3 regions of the Arthrobacter sp. P1_A5 genome follow, and region 3 is predicted to be linked to each of the others. Evidence: riboswitches for the same ligand, from Rfam matches in the RefSeq annotation. Region 3 holds a riboswitch; each other region holds the start of a gene.
What was found. Region 3 has a riboswitch for thiamine pyrophosphate ahead of AC1D1S_RS01810 (ECF transporter S component). Riboswitches for the same ligand answer to the same signal wherever they lie in the genome.

Region 1: it holds a riboswitch for thiamine pyrophosphate, as region 3 does, so the genes downstream of both, thiO (glycine oxidase ThiO) here and AC1D1S_RS01810 (ECF transporter S component) in region 3, are expected to answer to the same signal.
Region 2: it holds a riboswitch for thiamine pyrophosphate, as region 3 does, so the genes downstream of both, thiC (phosphomethylpyrimidine synthase ThiC) here and AC1D1S_RS01810 (ECF transporter S component) in region 3, are expected to answer to the same signal.

What each region holds. Positions count from the first base shown of each region.
Region 1 covers NZ_JBFTZL010000138.1:1,862-7,672, forward strand. The annotation lists gene AC1D1S_RS15840 (RNB domain-containing ribonuclease) at 86-1,579, opposite strand; gene AC1D1S_RS15845 (ferritin-like fold-containing protein) at 1,618-2,292, shown strand; gene thiE (thiamine phosphate synthase) at 2,330-3,028, opposite strand; TPP riboswitch at 3,055-3,175, shown strand; gene thiO (glycine oxidase ThiO) at 3,169-4,479, shown strand; gene thiS (sulfur carrier protein ThiS) at 4,476-4,712, shown strand; gene AC1D1S_RS15865 (thiazole synthase) at 4,718-5,542, shown strand; gene AC1D1S_RS15870 (DUF222 domain-containing protein) at 5,700-5,811, opposite strand, start outside.
Region 2 covers NZ_JBFTZL010000156.1:2,740-8,550, forward strand. The annotation lists gene rpsP (30S ribosomal protein S16) at 1-377, opposite strand, end outside; gene AC1D1S_RS16660 (hypothetical protein) at 596-1,033, opposite strand; gene AC1D1S_RS16665 (VOC family protein) at 1,604-2,479, opposite strand; gene AC1D1S_RS16670 (amidohydrolase family protein) at 2,553-3,659, opposite strand; TPP riboswitch at 3,736-3,843, shown strand; gene thiC (phosphomethylpyrimidine synthase ThiC) at 3,838-5,688, shown strand; partial or broken gene AC1D1S_RS16680 (alpha/beta hydrolase) at 5,685-5,811, opposite strand, start outside.
Region 3 covers NZ_JBFTZL010000003.1:55,669-61,479, reverse strand. The annotation lists gene AC1D1S_RS01840 (Na+/H+ antiporter subunit D) at 1-1,292, shown strand, start outside; gene AC1D1S_RS01835 (Na+/H+ antiporter subunit E) at 1,289-1,834, shown strand; gene AC1D1S_RS01830 (MrpF/PhaF family protein) at 1,831-2,109, shown strand; gene mnhG (monovalent cation/H(+) antiporter subunit G) at 2,141-2,488, shown strand; gene AC1D1S_RS01820 (DUF4235 domain-containing protein) at 2,580-2,843, opposite strand; gene AC1D1S_RS01815 (heme-degrading domain-containing protein) at 2,883-3,428, opposite strand; TPP riboswitch at 3,616-3,759, shown strand; gene AC1D1S_RS01810 (ECF transporter S component) at 3,826-4,473, shown strand; gene AC1D1S_RS01805 (ABC transporter ATP-binding protein) at 4,502-5,811, shown strand, end outside.

The DNA of each region.
Region 1 (5,811 bases), on a different contig from region 3:
GAAGTGACCGGGAGGGCACCGGGAGCGCTGGCTGGCGACGGCGTGGGGACGGCGTCGGGACGGCCTGCGGACCGCCAGCGGGCCGTCAGCCCACGAGCTCCAGCTGGATTTCCCGTGTGGCGATGTCCGAGGACACCACCCGGACCCGGACTTTGGTGCCCGGTTCCAGTTCGCCGGGGCATCGTGCGGTCACGGCGGGCTCGGCGATCTGGACGATCCCGGACGGGCCGTTTCCGTTGCCGTTGGTCTTCCCGCCGTTGCCGTTGCTGCTGCCGTTGGCGCCCTTGGCGGGCTTGGGACCGGAGATGACGACAGCGTCGAATTCCTGGCCGACGTGGTTGACGAGCAGCGCCGCCTCAACGGTGTCCAGCGACAACCGCTCCAGTTTCGCGGCCAACTGGTCCGAGGTGCCCATGATGGCAGGGAGGGACGGCAGCGCCTCCCTGGCCCAGGCAGGAACCTCGGTGCCGTTGCTCAGGGCCTCGCAGATCACCAGGACGAAGCGGTCGACCAGCCGCCGCAACGGTGCCGTGGAATGGGCGTAGGCGGCGCCGATGGCGGACTGGACGGCGGCGTTGGGCACTGTGCCGTCGAAGGGTGTGTATCCGGCACCGCGGAAGAGCATCCCGGCTGAATGCACAATGGCCAGCTGCCGGGGGTCCGTCGGGTCAAGGGTCCGCAGGTACTCGCCATAGCGCATTTCCCCGTCCCAGGGCTTGCCGAGGGCGTGGGTCTGCCGGTGGAAGTGGCGCAGTGACGCCTCGTCCGGGGCGGGCATGGTGCGGAGGATGCCGACTTTGCCCCGGAGCATGAGCGCCGCGGCGGCCATCCCGGTCATGAGTGAAATCTGGGCGTTCCAGTCCTCCACCGGCAGCGGCGGGGCCGCCACGATCCGGTAGCCGCCGTCGGGCAGTTGCTGGATCTCCTGTTCCGGCATGTTCAGGCTCGCGCCGCCGCGCAGGCGTTCCAGTTCCACCCGTTTGAGCCCTACTTCTTTCAGCAGCTGCAGCACGGGCGCCGCGGTGCCGGCGTCGAGCTCGGCCTGGACGCCTTTGTAGTTGAGCTTCGCGCGGCTGCGGACCTGTGCCCGGCGCACGAGGACCGAGGCGACCTCTGCCGCGGCGTCGAGTTCGAACTCCCAGACGAACGCCGCGCACAGCTGCCCGGCGAGCAGGCTGCCGGCGGCCTCGCTGATGATCTCCGGATGCAGCGGAATGCGGCCGTCCGGGGTGTAAAAGGTCTGGCCGCGGCGCCGGGTTTCGGCGTCGAGCGCCCCGCCCGGGGCGACAAAGGAGGGGACGTCGGCGATGGCGTAGAAGACCTTGTAGCCGCCGTCGCTCCGTTCGATAAAGAGGGCCTGGTCCAGGTCGGTGGACGACGCCGGATCGATGGTCACGAACTCGACATGCGTGAGGTCAAGGTCCGGGAGCTTGTGCTCGGCCACTGCCGCCTCCGCGTCGCGGAGCACAACTTCGGGGAACGGGCCGGGCAGTTCCAGCGTGGTGCGCAACGCCTTGAGGGCCCCGGCAAGCTGGTTCTGCTGCTCGTGGACACTGGGGGTCAGGCGATGATGGGACACGAAAATCAGGGTAGCCCGATTTCCGCTATTAGTCTTGGATGATGAGCGCAACTGCGGACGATCCTGCCCTCTACAACAGCTTCCTTGCCGAACTGCTGGGAGTCTTGGCGTACGGCGAGCTTTCCGCCTTCGAGCGGCTGTCCTCGAGTGCCCGGTACTCGCCCACGCTGCATGACCGTGCGGTGCTGGGCAGGATGGCCGTGGTCGAGTTCCAGCATTACGAACTCGTCCGGACCCGGCTCGAGCACATGGGCCTGGATACGGAGGCCGCCATGCTGCCGTTCCAGCCCTCGGTGGACCACTTCCACGAACGCACGCGCCCGTCGGACTGGTACGAGGCCCTCATGAAGGCCTACGTGATCGACACGGTCGCCGCGGACTTTTACGGCGTCGTAGGCCGGTACGTCGACGCCGCGACCCGTAAGTTAATCGGACAGGTCCGCTCCACCGGTGAGTCCACGGCCGTGCTGCAGGCGCGCCTCAAGGCGGCCCTGGCCGATGACCCCCGGCTGGCGTCGCGCCTGGCGTTGTGGGCCAGGCGCCTGCTGGGGGAGGTACTGAACCACGCCCAGCGTGTCAGCGCTGAGCACGCGTTCCTCGGCGGACTGTCGGGGCTGGACGACGCCGGCGCCCGGGCGCTGGTCAACGGCCTGGCGGCCGAACTCGCAGCGAATCACGCGCGCCGGATGACGGAGCTGGGTCTCGCCGGATAGTTTCAGTGCCGGCCGGCATTACGGGCTGGGGACCTGCTTAGGATGCGGCGGCGTCCAACGCCGCCAGCAAGGCTCCGGCGGCGTGGGCCGGATCAGCGGCATCGGTAATCGCCCGGACCACGACGATCCGCCGGGCACCGGCATCGACTACCTGCTCCACGTTACTGAGGTCGATCCCGCCGATCGCAAACCACGGCAGCACGCTTTCGTTGACCCTGCCGGTTCCCTCCGCGTCCGCCCCGCCGATCGCCTGGGCGGCGTAGCGCACCAGATCGAGGCCGACGGCGGCGCGTCCGGGCTTGGTGGGCGTCGCCCACACGGGGCCCACACAGAAATAATCGAGCCCTCTGCGGCCGGGCGCGGCAGCGATGGCGGCGTCCACCTGCTTCGGGCTGTGGGTGGACAGGCCGATCACGGCATCCTTGCCGAGAAAGCCGCGGGCGGCGTCGAGCGAAATGTCCTTCTGGCCGACATGGAACACCGGAGCTCCGGACAGGGAGGCGATGTCCGCCCGGTCATTGACGGCCCACAGCCGCCCGTGGCGCTGCGCCGCGGTGTGCAGGACCTCCAGCAGTTCCAGCTCCTCGGAGGCCTCGAGCGACTTGTCGCGCAACTGGATGATGTCCACGCCGCCGGCGAAGGCGGCGTCCACGAAGTCCGCGAAGTCGCCGCGGTCCCTGCGGGCGTCGGTGCAGAGATAGAGGCGGGCGGTGGTGTGGAGAGGGTCCTGGCTCATGGGACCAGCCTAGTTCCTCTAAACTGGGCGCATACCGCGGGAGCCCGCAGCAGCCATATCGCCGCTGCCCGGCTGAGAGGGCGTCAGAGCCGACCGCTTGACCTGATCCGGCTAGTACCGGCGTAGGGAAGGAATTTTTCATGGGCACACGAGCAGGCCGTGCAGCCGGAGCCGCAAATGACGCCGCCGCCCAGGTTTGTGACACAGGGCCCGGTACCGCAGAGGGAATCATCGCGGGGGATACGAGTGCCGACGTGGCCGTGATCGGTGGCGGGGTGATCGGCCATGGCATCGCGTTCGAGGCCATGCGCTCGGGCCGATCCGTGGTCCTGATCGATGATGCTCCCGGCAGCGGAGCCAGCTGGGCCGCCGCCGGCATGCTGGCCCCCGTGAGTGAACTGCACTACCAGGAGGAACAGCTCCTGGAACTGATGCTTGAGGCCTCCCGGTTGTGGCCAGGATTCGCTGCGGCTCTCGACGCCGGTGCCGCCGGCGGGGATTCCCCGGCGGGTACCGGCTACTTAACGACGCCGACCCTGGCAGTGGGGGCCGACGCGGCCGACCGGCGCGCYCTCGCGGACTTGAGGGAAGTCCAGCAGGCAAGCGGCCTGGCCGTGGAGCCACTGACAGTGCGCGAGGCACGCACCCGGGAGCCCCTGCTGAGTCCCGGCATCTCGTGTGCCTTCGACATCCCGGCCGACCACCAGGTGGACCCCCGCCTGCTGATCACCCGGCTCGCCGGCGTACTCGGAGCGGAAGGCGGCAACTTCGTCCGGCGGCGCGCGGCGGGCCTGCTGTGGCAGGACGGACAGGTGGCGGGTGTGCGGTTGGCCGGCGGCGGTTCCGTGCGGGCTGCGGAGACCGTGGTGGCCAACGGGCTCGGCGCCGCCGCGCTCGAGGAGCTTCCGGCCGGGCTGGCGCTGCCGCTGCGGCCCGTCTACGGCGACATCCTCCGGCTTCGCGTGCCTCCGCATCTGCAGCCGCTGCTCACGGCCACCGTGCGGGGCATGGTGCGCGGCATCCCGGTGTACATCGTCCCCCGTCAGGACGGCACAGTGGTGATCGGGGCCACCCAGCGGGAGGATGGACCGTCGGATCCGCACGCGGTTTCCGCCGGCGGTATTTACCAGCTGCTGCGGGATGCCCAGCAGCTGGTGCCTGCGGTCGCCGAGCTGGAGCTTTTAGAAGCCACGGCGCGGGCGCGGCCCGGCACTCCGGACAATGCCCCGCTGCTGGGGCGGGTCGCACGAGCGGACGGCGGGGACGTCCCGGGACTCATCATCGCCACAGGATTCTTCCGGCACGGCGTCCTGCTGACCCCCGCCGCCGCCGCCGTGTGCCGGCAACTCATGGACTTCACGCCGGACCCGCGCTGGGGCGGGTTCCGCCCGGACCGTTTTTCCCGCATCCCGGTTACGTCCGGGGACAGCCCCAAGAAGGAAGCAGCATGAACATCCGACTTAACGGAACGGAGCAGAGCGTCGCCGACGGCGCCTCCGTCTCCACACTCGTCACCCAGCTTACGGGCCGGAGCATCGGCCCCGACGGCCGCGCCGCCGACGGGCGGAAGCTCGGTGTCGCCGTCGCCCGCAACGCCGAAGTGGTGCCGCGCAGCCAGTGGCACGCCACGGCGCTCGCCGACGGCGACGACGTCGAACTCGTCACGGCAGTCCAGGGAGGATGACCAGCATGAACGAGACGACATTCGCAGGAACACAGGCCGTCCCCATGACAGGTGCGGTGGCCGATCCGTTCGTGGTCGACGGCGTAAGGCTCGGCTCCCGCCTCATCATGGGAACCGGCGGTGCCCCGAGCCTGGACGGGCTCGGGGCGGCGCTGGTGGCGTCCGGGACGGAGCTGACCACGGTGGCGATGCGCCGCTATTCGCCAGCGGAGACGGGCTCGCTGTTCCAGCTGCTCGAGGACCATCAGATCCGGGTGCTGCCGAACACGGCAGGCTGCTTCACCGCCAAGGACGCCGTCCTCACCGCCGAACTGGCGCGGGAGGCCCTGGAAACGGACTGGGTCAAGCTCGAAGTCATTGCCGACGAGCACACACTGCTGCCGGACGCCGTCGAACTCGTGGACGCAACCGAACAGCTCGTGGCCCGAGGCTTCAAGGTCTTCGCCTACACGAACGACGACCCCGTGCTTGCCCTCCGGCTCGAAAACCTCGGCGCGACGGCCGTGATGCCGCTGGGCGCCCCGATCGGCACCGGACTGGGCATCCTGAACCCGCACAACATCGAGCTGATCGTCTCGCGCGCGTCCGTGCCCGTGGTGCTGGATGCCGGGATCGGCACGGCCTCGGACGCTGCCCTGGCGATGGAACTCGGCTGCGACGCTGTGCTGTTGGCTACGGCGGTGACCCGTGCGCAGAATCCGGTGCTCATGGGCGAGGCCTTCAAACATGCCGTCATCGCCGGCAGGCTAGCGAAAGCGGCCGGCAGGATCCCGCGGCGGGAACACGCACTGGCGTCCTCGGCAATGGAAGGCCGGGCCGAGTTCCTCTAACGTCGTTCCTCTGAAGCCTCCCGGGATTGGGCGGGCTGGCCCGGTTCCCGGGGCCAGCATCCCCAAGAACCCCAACGAGTCCTCACCGCATGGCTCGCACAAGGCCGTCATGGCCGAAAGCGGGCACCTACATAACGAGCACCTAAATAACTGGGCGCTACTGGTCGGGGCGGAAGTAGGTGTTCCGTCGGGGTGTCCGGGCGGGGTCGAGATGGGGTGGCGGGATGAACCAGGGGATCCCGGTGCGCATCTGGATGCTCCAGTGTTCC
Region 2 (5,811 bases), on a different contig from region 3:
GCAGCTTCGTCCTTCTTGGCCTTCTTGGTGATGGCTTCCGGGATGATCACGGAACCCTTTTCCGGGGTAACGAAGGCAGCCTTGGGAGCCTTGGTCTTCAAGGTTCCCTCCTGGCCCGGGAGACCCTTGAACTTCTGCCAGTCACCGGTGATCTTCAGGATCGCGGCAACCTGCTCGGACGGCTGTGCGCCGACGCCGAGCCAGTACTGGGCACGGTCCGTGTCGACCTCGATGTACGAGGGCTCTTCGGTCGGGTGGTACTTGCCGATCTCTTCGATAGCACGGCCATCACGCTTGGAGCGTGAGTCCATGACGACGATGCGGTAGTACGGTGCGCGCATCTTACCGAAGCGCTTAAGGCGAATCTTTACGGCCACTTTTGTGGTCACTCCTGTTTCTGAAACGGGGTCGAGCCCGGCGTTCTGCACCCGTGGGGCGGGCCGTACTTGGGGGTTCTAAAGGACAAGATCCAGACGCGGAGAGAGGGGCCACGCAGATCGAGTACCTGTTCATTGTGCCAGATCACCGGCAGGATTTCGACTTGACACGAGCTTGGCGCACCACCGCGCGGCCTGGAAGCGGCCTCGAGGGCCGGTCAGGACGTCCAGACGAAGAGGCCGGACCTGGTGGCGGGGTCGACGCCGGCGGCGAGCTCGGCAATCCGGCGCACGTAGTCCCGGGCCTCGTCCGGACCGAAGGGCATGTCCTCCTCGGCGGCCCAGTTGGCGGCGACATCCTCCAGGACGTCACCCTCCCCTTCGGTTTCATAGCTGAGCAGTTCCGCCAGCGTGCGGACCATTGCCGCCGGGACGCCGAGCAGCGAGTCGCTGGCCACGTCGACCATGGCCAGTTCATAGTCCGCGCCCGGGGCGTGCACGGCGACGCCGGCGAGGTCCCCCAGCCGCTCCACCTCGAAGTCGCTGATCTCCGGGATGCGGACGGCGCCCGGGGCGGCCGGACTGCCGTCTTCCAGTGCGCCGGCGCGCTCGAGGGCTTCTTCGTGGGTGGACACAAAGAGTTCGGTGAATCCCATGCAGCTGGTCCTTAGGGTTCGGCGGTCCGCAGACCGCTGTTTTCGACGTCGCTTCAGCCTAGCCGCTTCAGCACGGCCCAGCCCCGCCCGCTGGACATGCCCTCCCCTAACCCTGAGCACTGGACATATGGCATCTATGTCCATTCGAGACTGCGAGCAATGGACATGCCCCTCGCTGGCCCGGGGAACCCGACCCCGCCCGTGGACACGCCCTCCCCCGACCGTGAGCACTGGACATGTGGCACCTATGTCTATTCCCGACTGCGAGCAATGGACATGTTCCAGTGTCCTGCTGGCGAAGTGTGGACATGTCCTTCGCTGGCCCCGGGGGAACCTTGCCCACTCCGGCGAAGGTCGCTGGCCATGCCCCGTCCTGACAGCAACCAATGAACATATGGCGTCTATGTCTATTCCCGGCTGTGGGCAATGGACATGCTCCGATGTCCCGCCTGGGAACAGTGGCCATGTCCCTCGCTGGCCCGGGGAACCCAACCAAGGCCCGCCGGCGAAGAGTGGACATGTCCTGTGCGCGCTGGACATGCCCAGCGACCAGCTTGCCGGGCAGAACTTCTAGCGCACGGCGACGCGGATCCGATTGCGCCACGGGTCCTCGAAGCGCAGCTCGGCGCCGGTGTGGTGGGATTCGACGCCGGCAGCCTTGAGCCGGTCGGCCAGGGCCGCGACGTCGTCGCCGGAGGGCACTTCGATGAGGACCTCGCCCAGGCCCAGCGTGTCGCGCCGGGGGCCCGCGCCGCGGCTGTTCCATACGTTCATGGCCATGTGGTGGTGGTATCCGCCAGCCGAGACGAACAGCGCCTGGCCGTGCCAGCCCGCGGTCTTCTCGAAGCCGAGCGTGCCGACATAGAACTCATGCGCCGACTGGACGTCGCCGACCTGCAGGTGGACGTGCCCGACGCCGGCGGCGGCCTGGCGCTGGCTGGCCACGGACTCCTCGGTCAGGTATTGCTGCAGGTAGCGCTGCGGCGGCAGGGCGAGACTGTCCATGACGACGTTCTTGCCCTCCCAGGACCACGCCGCCCGCGGCCGGTCCCAGTACAGCTCGATGCCGTTGCCTTCGGGGTCGTTGAAGTAGAACGCCTCGCTGACGAGGTGGTCCGCGCTGCCGGTGAAGGACTGGGGCTCGTACTGGGCCGCGGTGGCGATGGTGGCCGCCAGGGAGTGCTGGTCCTCGAAGAGGAGGGCGGTGTGGAAGAGCCCGGCCTCGCCGCGGGAAGGTAGAAACAGGTCCGGGGCAGGCGCCAGATGCACCAGCGGCTTCTGCTGGCGCCCAAGGTAGAGCCCGCCGTCCTGTTCGGCCACAGTCTCCAGGCCGAGGGCGCGCTGGTAGTAGTCGGTCATGAGCTTCATGTCGCCGACCTTGAGCATCACGGTGCCCATGGTGAGTTCGGCAGGAAGGAGGTCCTGGGTGCTGGCTTCTGCGATCATGGCAACGCTCCGTGGATTTGTTAGCCGCCGGCCTTCGGCGACTCTATAAAACTAAATTACTTGAAGCTTCAATTTATTCCTCATGGCCGCTTGGCTCCCGGTCTACCGGCAGCCCACGCAGCACGATATGCCGGATCCGGCGGAGCGTGGCCGGATTGCTCCGCGGATCTTCGGCCGTGACGAGGACATCAGCGCTTGCCCCTTCACCGATGGACTCCGCGCCGAGCCAGGTCCGCGCGGACCAGCTCGCGGCGTTGAGGGCGGCAGCGGCGGAAAGGCCGGCGGCGTGCAGGGCCTGGATCTCGTCCACGATCCTGCCATGGCTGATCACGCTGCCGGCGTCGGTACCGGCATAGATCGCCAGCCCGGCCTCGTGGGCTTCGAGGATCCGCTCCGCCCGGCGCTCCCACAGCGAGCGCATGTGGGCTGCGTAGCGGGGGAACTTGGCGGCCGCCCGGGCGGCGATGTCCGGGAACGTGGCGATGTTGATCAGGGTGGGCACGATCGGAACACCCTGTTCGAGGAAGCGCGGCAGGTGCCGCGGCAGCAGCCCGGTGGCGTGCTCGATGCAGTCGATCCCGGCGTCGAGCATGTCATCGAGGGTGTCTTCGGCGAAGCAGTGTGCGGTGACGCGGGCCCCCTCATCGTGGGCGGCCCGGACGGCGTCCTTGACCGTCCGGGCGGGAAAACTGGCGGCGAGATCGCCGGCGTCGCGGTCGATCCAGTCCCCCACGAGCTTGACCCAGCCGTCGCCCGCGCGGGCCTGCTTCCGCACGGCCTCGACGAGATCCTCCGGCTCGACCTCGACGGCCAGGCCCGGCAGGTAGCGCCGGGTCCTCGCGAGGTGCCGGCCCGAGCGGATGATTCGGGGAAGGTCCACGCGTTGCTGGAGCCAGCGTGTGTCGTGGACGGCGCCGGCGTCGCGGACCAGGAGCGTCCCGGCGTTGCGGTCCGCCAGGGCCTGGGATTCCGCGGTGTCCTCGGTAACGTCCCCGCCCGGGCCCAGGCCGATGTGGCAGTGTGCGTCCACGAGGCCGGGCATGACCCAGCCGTCCAGCACGAGCTCCGGCGCGGCCGCGGGCCGGCGAAAGGTCAGCCGGCCATCTACCGACCACAACCCGTAGCGGACCTGGTCCGCCGCCGTGAGGATGGGCCCGCTGAACTCGATGATGCTGGTCATGGCCTAAAGCCTAGCCCTCTGGCTCCGCCGTCCGCGTCACACTCGACGGCCGGCCGGAGGTGCGTGGTAGCTTCGTCTACGACCACACGGGTGCCCCTGCAGGGGCTGAGATCGGGCTGACGCAGCCCGCGACCGTTGAACCTGTCCGGGTAATGCCGGCGAAGGAAGTGAGTATTCCGTGAACTCCCAAGTGACACAGCACAGCCCTGCCCACAATGAGTCAGCCCCCACTGGGCCAGCCCAGCACGGGTCTGRCGCAAGCCAGCCTCTGGCCCCCACACAGTCGCTGAAGTCCCACTCGCTGGCCTTCAGCACGGACCCGGAGCACGGCATCCGCGTGCCGGTGACCGAGATCGCCCTGGAACCCTCCCCGGGCGGCGTCCGGAACCCGCCGTTCCGGGTCTACCGCACTGCCGGCCCGGGCAGCGATCCGGTCCGCGGGCTGGAGCCGTTCCGCACCCCCTGGATTGAGGACAGGGCGGACACCGAACCCTACGCCGGCCGCGAACGCGAGCTGCTCGACGACGGCAAATCGGCGGTGCGCCGCGGTGCCGCGTCGYCCGAGTGGCGGGGCGGCCGGCCGGTGCCGCGCCGGGCCGTTGAGGGCAGGACCGTCACGCAGATGCGCTACGCCCGGGACGGTGTCATCACCCAGGAAATGCGGTTCGTCGCGCTGCGCGAGAACTGCGATGTGGAGCTGGTGCGCAGCGAGGTGGCCGCGGGCCGCGCGATCATTCCCAACAACGTCAACCATCCCGAATCCGAGCCGATGATCATCGGCAAGGCGTTCCTGGTGAAAATCAACGCCAATATCGGGAACTCCGCCGTGACCAGCTCCATCGCCGAGGAGGTCGACAAACTCCAGTGGGCCACGCAGTGGGGCGCGGACACCGTCATGGACCTCTCCACCGGGGACGACATCCACACCACGCGCGAGTGGATCATCCGCAACTCCCCCGTCCCCATCGGAACGGTCCCGATCTACCAGGCACTGGAGAAGGTCAACGGTGAGGCGAACGCCCTGACCTGGGAGATCTTCCGGGACACCGTGATCGAACAGTGCGAGCAGGGCGTGGACTACATGACCATCCACGCCGGCGTGCTGCTGCGGTATGTGCCGCTGACGGCCAACCGGGTCACCGGCATCGTGTCCCGCGGCGGTTCCATCATGGCCGGCTGGTGCCTGGCGCACCARCYGGAYAACTTCCTSTACACCCACTTCGACGAGCTGTGCGAGATCTTCGCYCGCTACGACGTCGCCTTTTCCCTGGGCGACGGGCTGCGGCCCGGCGCGACGGCGGATGCCAACGACGCGGCACAGTTCGCCGAYCTGGACACCCTGGCCGAGCTCACGCAGCGGGCCTGGGACTTCGACGTGCAGGTCATGGTGGAGGGCCCCGGGCACGTGCCCTTCCACCTCGTCCGGGAAAACGTGGAGCGCCAGCAGGAACTCTGCAAGGGCGCCCCGTTTTACACACTCGGGCCGCTCGTCACGGACATAYCACCGGGCTATGACCACATCACCTCGGCGATCGGCGCCACCGAGATCGCCCGCTATGGCACCGCGATGCTCTGCTACGTCACGCCCAAGGAACACCTCGGGCTGCCGAACAAGGACGATGTGAAGACGGGCGTGATCACTTACAAGATCGCGGCCCATGCCGCGGACCTCGCCAAGGGCCACCCCGGCGCGCACGAACGCGACGATGCCCTGTCCAAGGCAAGGTTCGAGTTCCGCTGGCGGGACCAGTTCGCGCTGTCCCTGGACCCGGTCACGGCCGAGGCTTTCCACGATGAGACGCTTCCCGCGGAGCCGGCCAAGACAGCCCACTTCTGCTCGATGTGCGGTCCGAAGTTCTGCTCCATGCGGATCAGCCAGGACATCCGGGACGAATACGGTTCAGCTGATTCGCAGGCGGCCCTGGCGCAGATGGCGGCCGGAATGCGGGCGAAGAGCAACGAGTTCCGCGCCTCGGGCGGCAAGGTCTACCTGCCGCAGCCCTCGGTGGGAGGACGCGCAGCTTCCTAGGAGGCCCGGGCGTGCTGGTGCCGGCTGACTTCGGCGATGTAGGAGCGGATGGCCCGGTCCCCTTCGGCTGAATCCTGGGGCCGGTGCCCTCCTGGTGCCGTGCGGTGCAGGGCGCCGGTCTCG
Region 3 (5,811 bases):
CGATCTTCCACCCGACCTACCTGATCCTCGTGGCCGGGGTGTCCAACGCCTTCCTCACCGGAGACCTCTTCAACCTCTACGTCGGCTTCGAGATCCTGCTGACGGCCAGCTACGTGCTCATCACCCTCGGCGGGACAGGCCCGCGCATCCGGGCCGGCGTGACCTACGTGGTGGTCTCCGTCGTGTCCTCGGTGCTGTTCCTGATCGCGATCGCGATGATCTACGGCGCCACCGGAACCATCAACATGGCGGACCTCGCCATCAAGCTCGGCGACCTCGACCAGGGCACCCGGACGCTGCTGCACGTCATGCTGCTGGTGGCCTTCGGCATCAAGGCTGCCGTCTTCCCGCTGTCCTTTTGGCTCCCTGACTCCTACCCCACCGCCCCGGCCCCGGTCACCGCGGTGTTTGCCGGGCTGCTGACCAAGGTGGGCGTCTATGCGATGGTCCGCACGGAAACGCTGCTTTTCCCGGGGGATGCGCTCAACGCCCCGCTCATGGTCGCGGCGCTGCTGACCATGGTGGTGGGCATCCTCGGCGCCCTGGCCCAAAGTGACATCAAGAGGCTCCTGTCCTTCACCCTGGTCAGCCATATTGGCTACATGGTGTTCGGCCTGGCCATGTCCACCGTGGCCGGCCTGGGCGCCGCGGTGTTCTACGTGGCCCACCACATCACTGTCCAGACCAGCCTGTTCCTGGTGACCGGCCTGATTGAACGCCGTGGCGGCAGCTCGTCCATGGACCGTGTGGCGGGACTGGCCAAGCTCTCCCCGGTCTTGGGGGTCCTGTTCTTCATTCCCGCCATGAACCTCGCCGGAATCCCGCCGTTCTCGGGTTTCCTGGGCAAGCTGGGGCTGCTTCAGGCAGGCGTGGAACTGGGGACGCCGCTGGCCTACGCCCTGGTGATCGGCGGCGTGCTGACGAGCCTGCTGACCCTGCTGGCGATCGCGAGGGTCTGGAACCGGGCGTTCTGGCGCAAGCCCGGGGACGCCGAACACCCGGATCCGGTGCTCCTGGCAGCGCCGGCCGACTCCGCCACGGGTGACCGGGCCGGCAAGACGAATGTGACCCTGCTGCCCCGCACCATGGTGGGCTCCACCCTGGGCCTGGTGGTCTTTGGCGTGGCCCTGACGGTCTTTGCCGGGCCGCTGTTCAGGGTGGCCGACCAGTCCGCCCAGGAGATGCTGGACCGGACCTCCTATATCCAGGCCGTGCTCGGCCCGGACGCGCTCGTGCCGCCGGTGCCTCCGTCGCTCCATCCGGCGCAGGTCCGGGAGGGCGGCGGGAAATGAACCGGAAAAGAATCTCGCTGCGCCAGGAACTGCCGCTGCTGGTCTGGCTCGTCTTTGTCTGGGGCGCGCTCTGGCAGAACTTCAGCCCGGGCAATCTCCTCTTCGGCGCCCTCATCGCGGTGCTCGTGGCGCGCATTTTTTATCTGCCCCCGGTGGAACTCGGCGGCCGCTTCAACGTGCTCCGCGCCGTGCCGTTCGCCCTCATCTTCCTCGGAAAAGTCGTCGCGGCAAGCTTCCAAGTCCTGTACCTGGCCGTGGTCCGCGGCCCCAACGTGGTCAGCGCGGTCGTAGCCGTGCCGCTCCGCAGCCATTCGGACCTCCTGGTCACGGCCACCGGGCACGTGATCTCGCTGATTCCAGGGTCCCTCGTGGTGGAGGTGGACAGGTCGACGTCCACGCTCTACATCCACGGCATCAACGTCCGCAATGCCGAGGACGCGGCCAAGCTGCGCAAAGAGGTCCGGGACACCGAGGCCGGGCTGATCCGGATCATGGGGACCAAAGCCGAACTTTCCGCCCTGACGCTGGAGACCGCCGCATGATGCAGACCGTCCTGACGGTGACCGCCGTCGTCCTGTCCCTGGCCGCCGCGGGGGCGATCGTCCGGATCGCGCGGGGGCCCTCGCTGCTGGACCGGGTTCTGGCCGCCGACGTGCTGCTGGCCATCTTCGGCGCGGCCCTGTGCATCGACATGGCCGCCAACCGGCACCTGAACAACCTGATGCTGCTCGTTGCGATTTCCCTGATCGGCTTCGTCGGCTCGGTCACCGTGGCCCGGTTCGTGGCCGACAGGCGGGAGGGCGTCCGTGAATCCTGACACAGTGATCGACGCCGTCTCCGCCGTGTTCATGGTGACCGGAGCCCTGATGTCCCTCGCGGCCGCCATCGGGCTGCTGCGCTTCCCGGACCTCATGAGCAGAATGCACGCGGCCACCAAACCGCAGGTCCTCGGCCTGTTCCTGCTGCTGGCGGCCCTCGGCCTGCAGATGCGCACCTGGTCGGTGTGGCCCGTCCTGCTGGTGGCCTGGCTCTTCCAGCTGCTCACCGTCCCCGTGTCCGCCCACATGGTGGGCCGGGCCGGCTACCGGACCAAGCACCTGCACCCGGAGCTGCTGAGCTCCGACGAACTCGAGGCGGTAGTCCAGAAGGCCGCCCAGCAGGCGGCCACGCACGGAGCGGACGGCGACGACCGCTGAGCCCCCGACTGGGCCCGGCGGACCCGGCCGGCACGTCGACGGACGCGGCCGGGGCCTTCGACTGCCGCGGCGGGCGCCGCGGCAGGTCGGGTCAGACGACGTCCTGGGTCTTGGCGAAGCGGGTGATCGCGCGCTGGGTGCCGCGGTTGGCGAGCACCTGGATGATGGCGCTGACCGATGCGGAGATCAGGGCGAACGTCAGGGCCGAGCGCAGGGTGGTGGGGACGTCGTCCTCCTGGCCCTTGGGCGGCTTGTTGCCCGTGGACTTTTCCCACAAGGTGTCCACCAGCTTGGTGCCGGCAAAGCCGGCCAGGAGGCTGACGCCGGTGCCGAGCAGCTTGATGAGGATGTTCATTCTTCGGTCTCCTTGGGACGGGAACGGTTTTCCCCTAGCCTAGCGTTCCGGGGTGAGGACCATCCGCAGGGCCTCGACCACGAGTTCGTGATCCGCCTTCTGGGGCAGGCCGGAGACGGTGACGACGGCGACGGCGCCCGTGCCGCGCACGTAAATGGGGAACGCCCCGCCGTGGGCGGCGAACTCCGACTGATCCCACCAGGCGTTGTCCTCGATCCTTCCGCCGGCGGCGCGGGCCCGGAGGCCAACCAGCAGGGACGGGACCTCGTACCGCATGGCGGTGCGCTTCTTGGCGTTGATCCAGCGCTCATTGTCCGGTGTGGCGCCGTCCAGTGCGGCGTGGAAGAGCACCTGCTGGCCTTTGGTGATGTCGACGGCGATGGGCAGCGAGCGTTGCCTGCCCAGCTCGACAAGGAGGAGCCCGAGGTCCAGGGCGTCATCCTTGCTGAACGACGCGAACTGGAGCGCCTCTATCTCGGCCAGCACGCGGCCGATGAGCGCCGCCAGGGAACCCTGCGGCTGCGGCTCGCTGGAGTCGGGATCGTATTCCCCGGAGGGATCTTGGGTGACCGGTGTGTGCGACAAAATATTCCAGCTTTCCGGTGGGTGACGAGGCCGCCCGCTGGCGGGTCCGGGGGTCCGGCACGACGACTCTACCAAGAAGGTTTTCCGGGCCGCCGGGACTGCCGCCGTCCGCTCCGCGATTGTGACGGCACACCACTGAAAACCCGGCCGTCCGGGTGTAAACTAAGCCAGCCCACAAGGGCGAAAATAATTACGACAGGGGAGCGCCGCCGTCGGGCATCGCCGGAACAATCCGGGGAAACCTTTGGTGGGCGCTGAGAGTGCGGACAGCCGCAGACCCTCGAACCTGATCCGGTTAGTACCGGCGCAAGGGAGTCGAGTTCTCAGGGTGCGCGGAGGGCGGCGGAAGCCGAGACCGGCCGGCGCACCCTCCCCTCCTGTTCCTCAGGAGGACGACATGACAGATATTTCAGCACAGCATGGTTCCGCCAGCCGTTCATCCGCCCGGCGCAACTACAGCTGGCGGGTGGTGGACATTGTGGTGGCCGCGTTGATCGCTGTTGCCGGCGGCGTCATTTTCTGGGCCTGGTCCCAGGGCGCGAACCTGATCTCGACTCCGGTCAACGCGGTCTACCCGCCGTTGAGCGGACTCTACGCCGGCGGCTGGATGATCCCGGCGGTGCTGGGCATGCTCATCATCCGCAAGCCGGGCGCCGCGCTCTTCTGCGAAACCGTCGCGGCCACCGGCGAGCTCATCATGGGTTCGCAGTACGGCACCACGGTGCTGATCTCCGGCATCCTGCAGGGCCTCGGCGCCGAACTGGTCTTCGCGGCCTTCCTCTACAAGAAGTTCAACCTGCCCGTCTCCGTGCTGGCCGGCGCCGGCGCGGGCCTCTTCTGCGGCCTGAACGATTCCTTCCTGCCGTGGGGCTGGAACATCGCCTACGAAGCCGGCGACAAGCTCGCCTACATCGTCTTCACCACGATCTCCGGCGCAGTGATTGCCGGCGGACTGGCCTGGCTCGCCACCCGCGGCCTGGCGAAGACCGGAGTGCTGGGCTCCTTTGCCTCCCGCAAGGCCGCCACGGAGCCCGTCTTTTCCTGAGCCCCGTCGCTGAATCCTGCAGAGAATCATGAGATCTTCACCGGGCGTCCGGCCGGCCGCCGTCACGGCCCGCGGCTGGGGCTGGCGGCATGCCGGACGGACCAGACCCGCGGTCAGCGGCCTTGACCTGGACATCCAGCCGGGGGAGCGCGTGCTCCTGCTGGGGCCCTCCGGCGCCGGCAAGTCGACGCTGCTCCACGCCCTGGCCGGCGTGCTGGGCGACGGCGCGTCCGGCGCCTCCGGTGACCCCGGTGACCCCGGCGACCCCGGCGACGCCGAGAACACAGACGAGACCGGCAGCCTCCTGATCGACGGCGCCGCGCCACGGGCGCAGCGCGGCCGCGCCGGGCTGGTGCAGCAGGACCCGGAAACGCAGGTGGTGCTCTCCCGCCTCGGCGACGACGTCGCCTTCGGGGCGGAGAACCTCGCCGTCCCGGCGGCGGAGATCTGGCCGCGCGTGCGCGAGGCCCTCGACGACGTCGGGCTGGGACAGCTGCCGCTGGACCACCCGACGGCGGCCCTCTCCGGCGGACAAAAGCAACGGCTGGCGCTCGCCGGGATCCTCGCGATGCGGCCAGGGCTGCTGCTGCTCGACGAGCCGACCGCCAACCTCGACCCCGCGGGCGTCCTGGAGGTCCGCGACGCCGTCGGCCGCTGCCTGGACAAGACTGGCGCCACGCTGGTGGTCGTGGAGCACCGGGTGGGGGTCTGGAAAGACCTGGTGGACAGGATCGTCGTGCTGCAGCCAGGGTCCGCCACGGACTCGGCGGTCTTGATTGACGGACCGCCGGACCGGGTCCTGGCCGAGGCGCGGGACATGCTCATCGGTGCGGGCGTCTGGGTGCCGGGCTACGTCCCGGCGACGCGGATGCGGACACCGGCGCGGGGCGCGGGACAGACTCTGCTCACGGCCGACGCGCTCGCGGTGTCCCGGGAACGGCCGCGGCGGACCGGGCTGCGCGACGGCTTCCGCACCATCGCGCCGCGTCCGGTCCAGTCCGGGCTCTCCGTCCGGGTCCGCGCCGGCGAGGCGCTGACCATCACCGGACAGAACGGCACGGGAAAGTCCACCCTGGCGCTGACGCTGGCCGGTCTCCTGCGGCCCGTCGCGGGAACAGTCTCGGCCACGGCGGAGCTGAGCAGTCCCGCCACCGGTCACTCCAGCGGTCGCTCCAGTGGCCGCGTACGCGGCGGCGCCGGACCCGATCCCTACCGGTGGAAGGCCCAGCAGCTGATCGCCAGGATCGGAACCGTCTTCCAGGAACCCGAGCACCAGTTCGTTACCGGCAAGGTCCTCGACGAGCTCATGTTCGGGCCGCGCCACCTCGGCTACGGCGA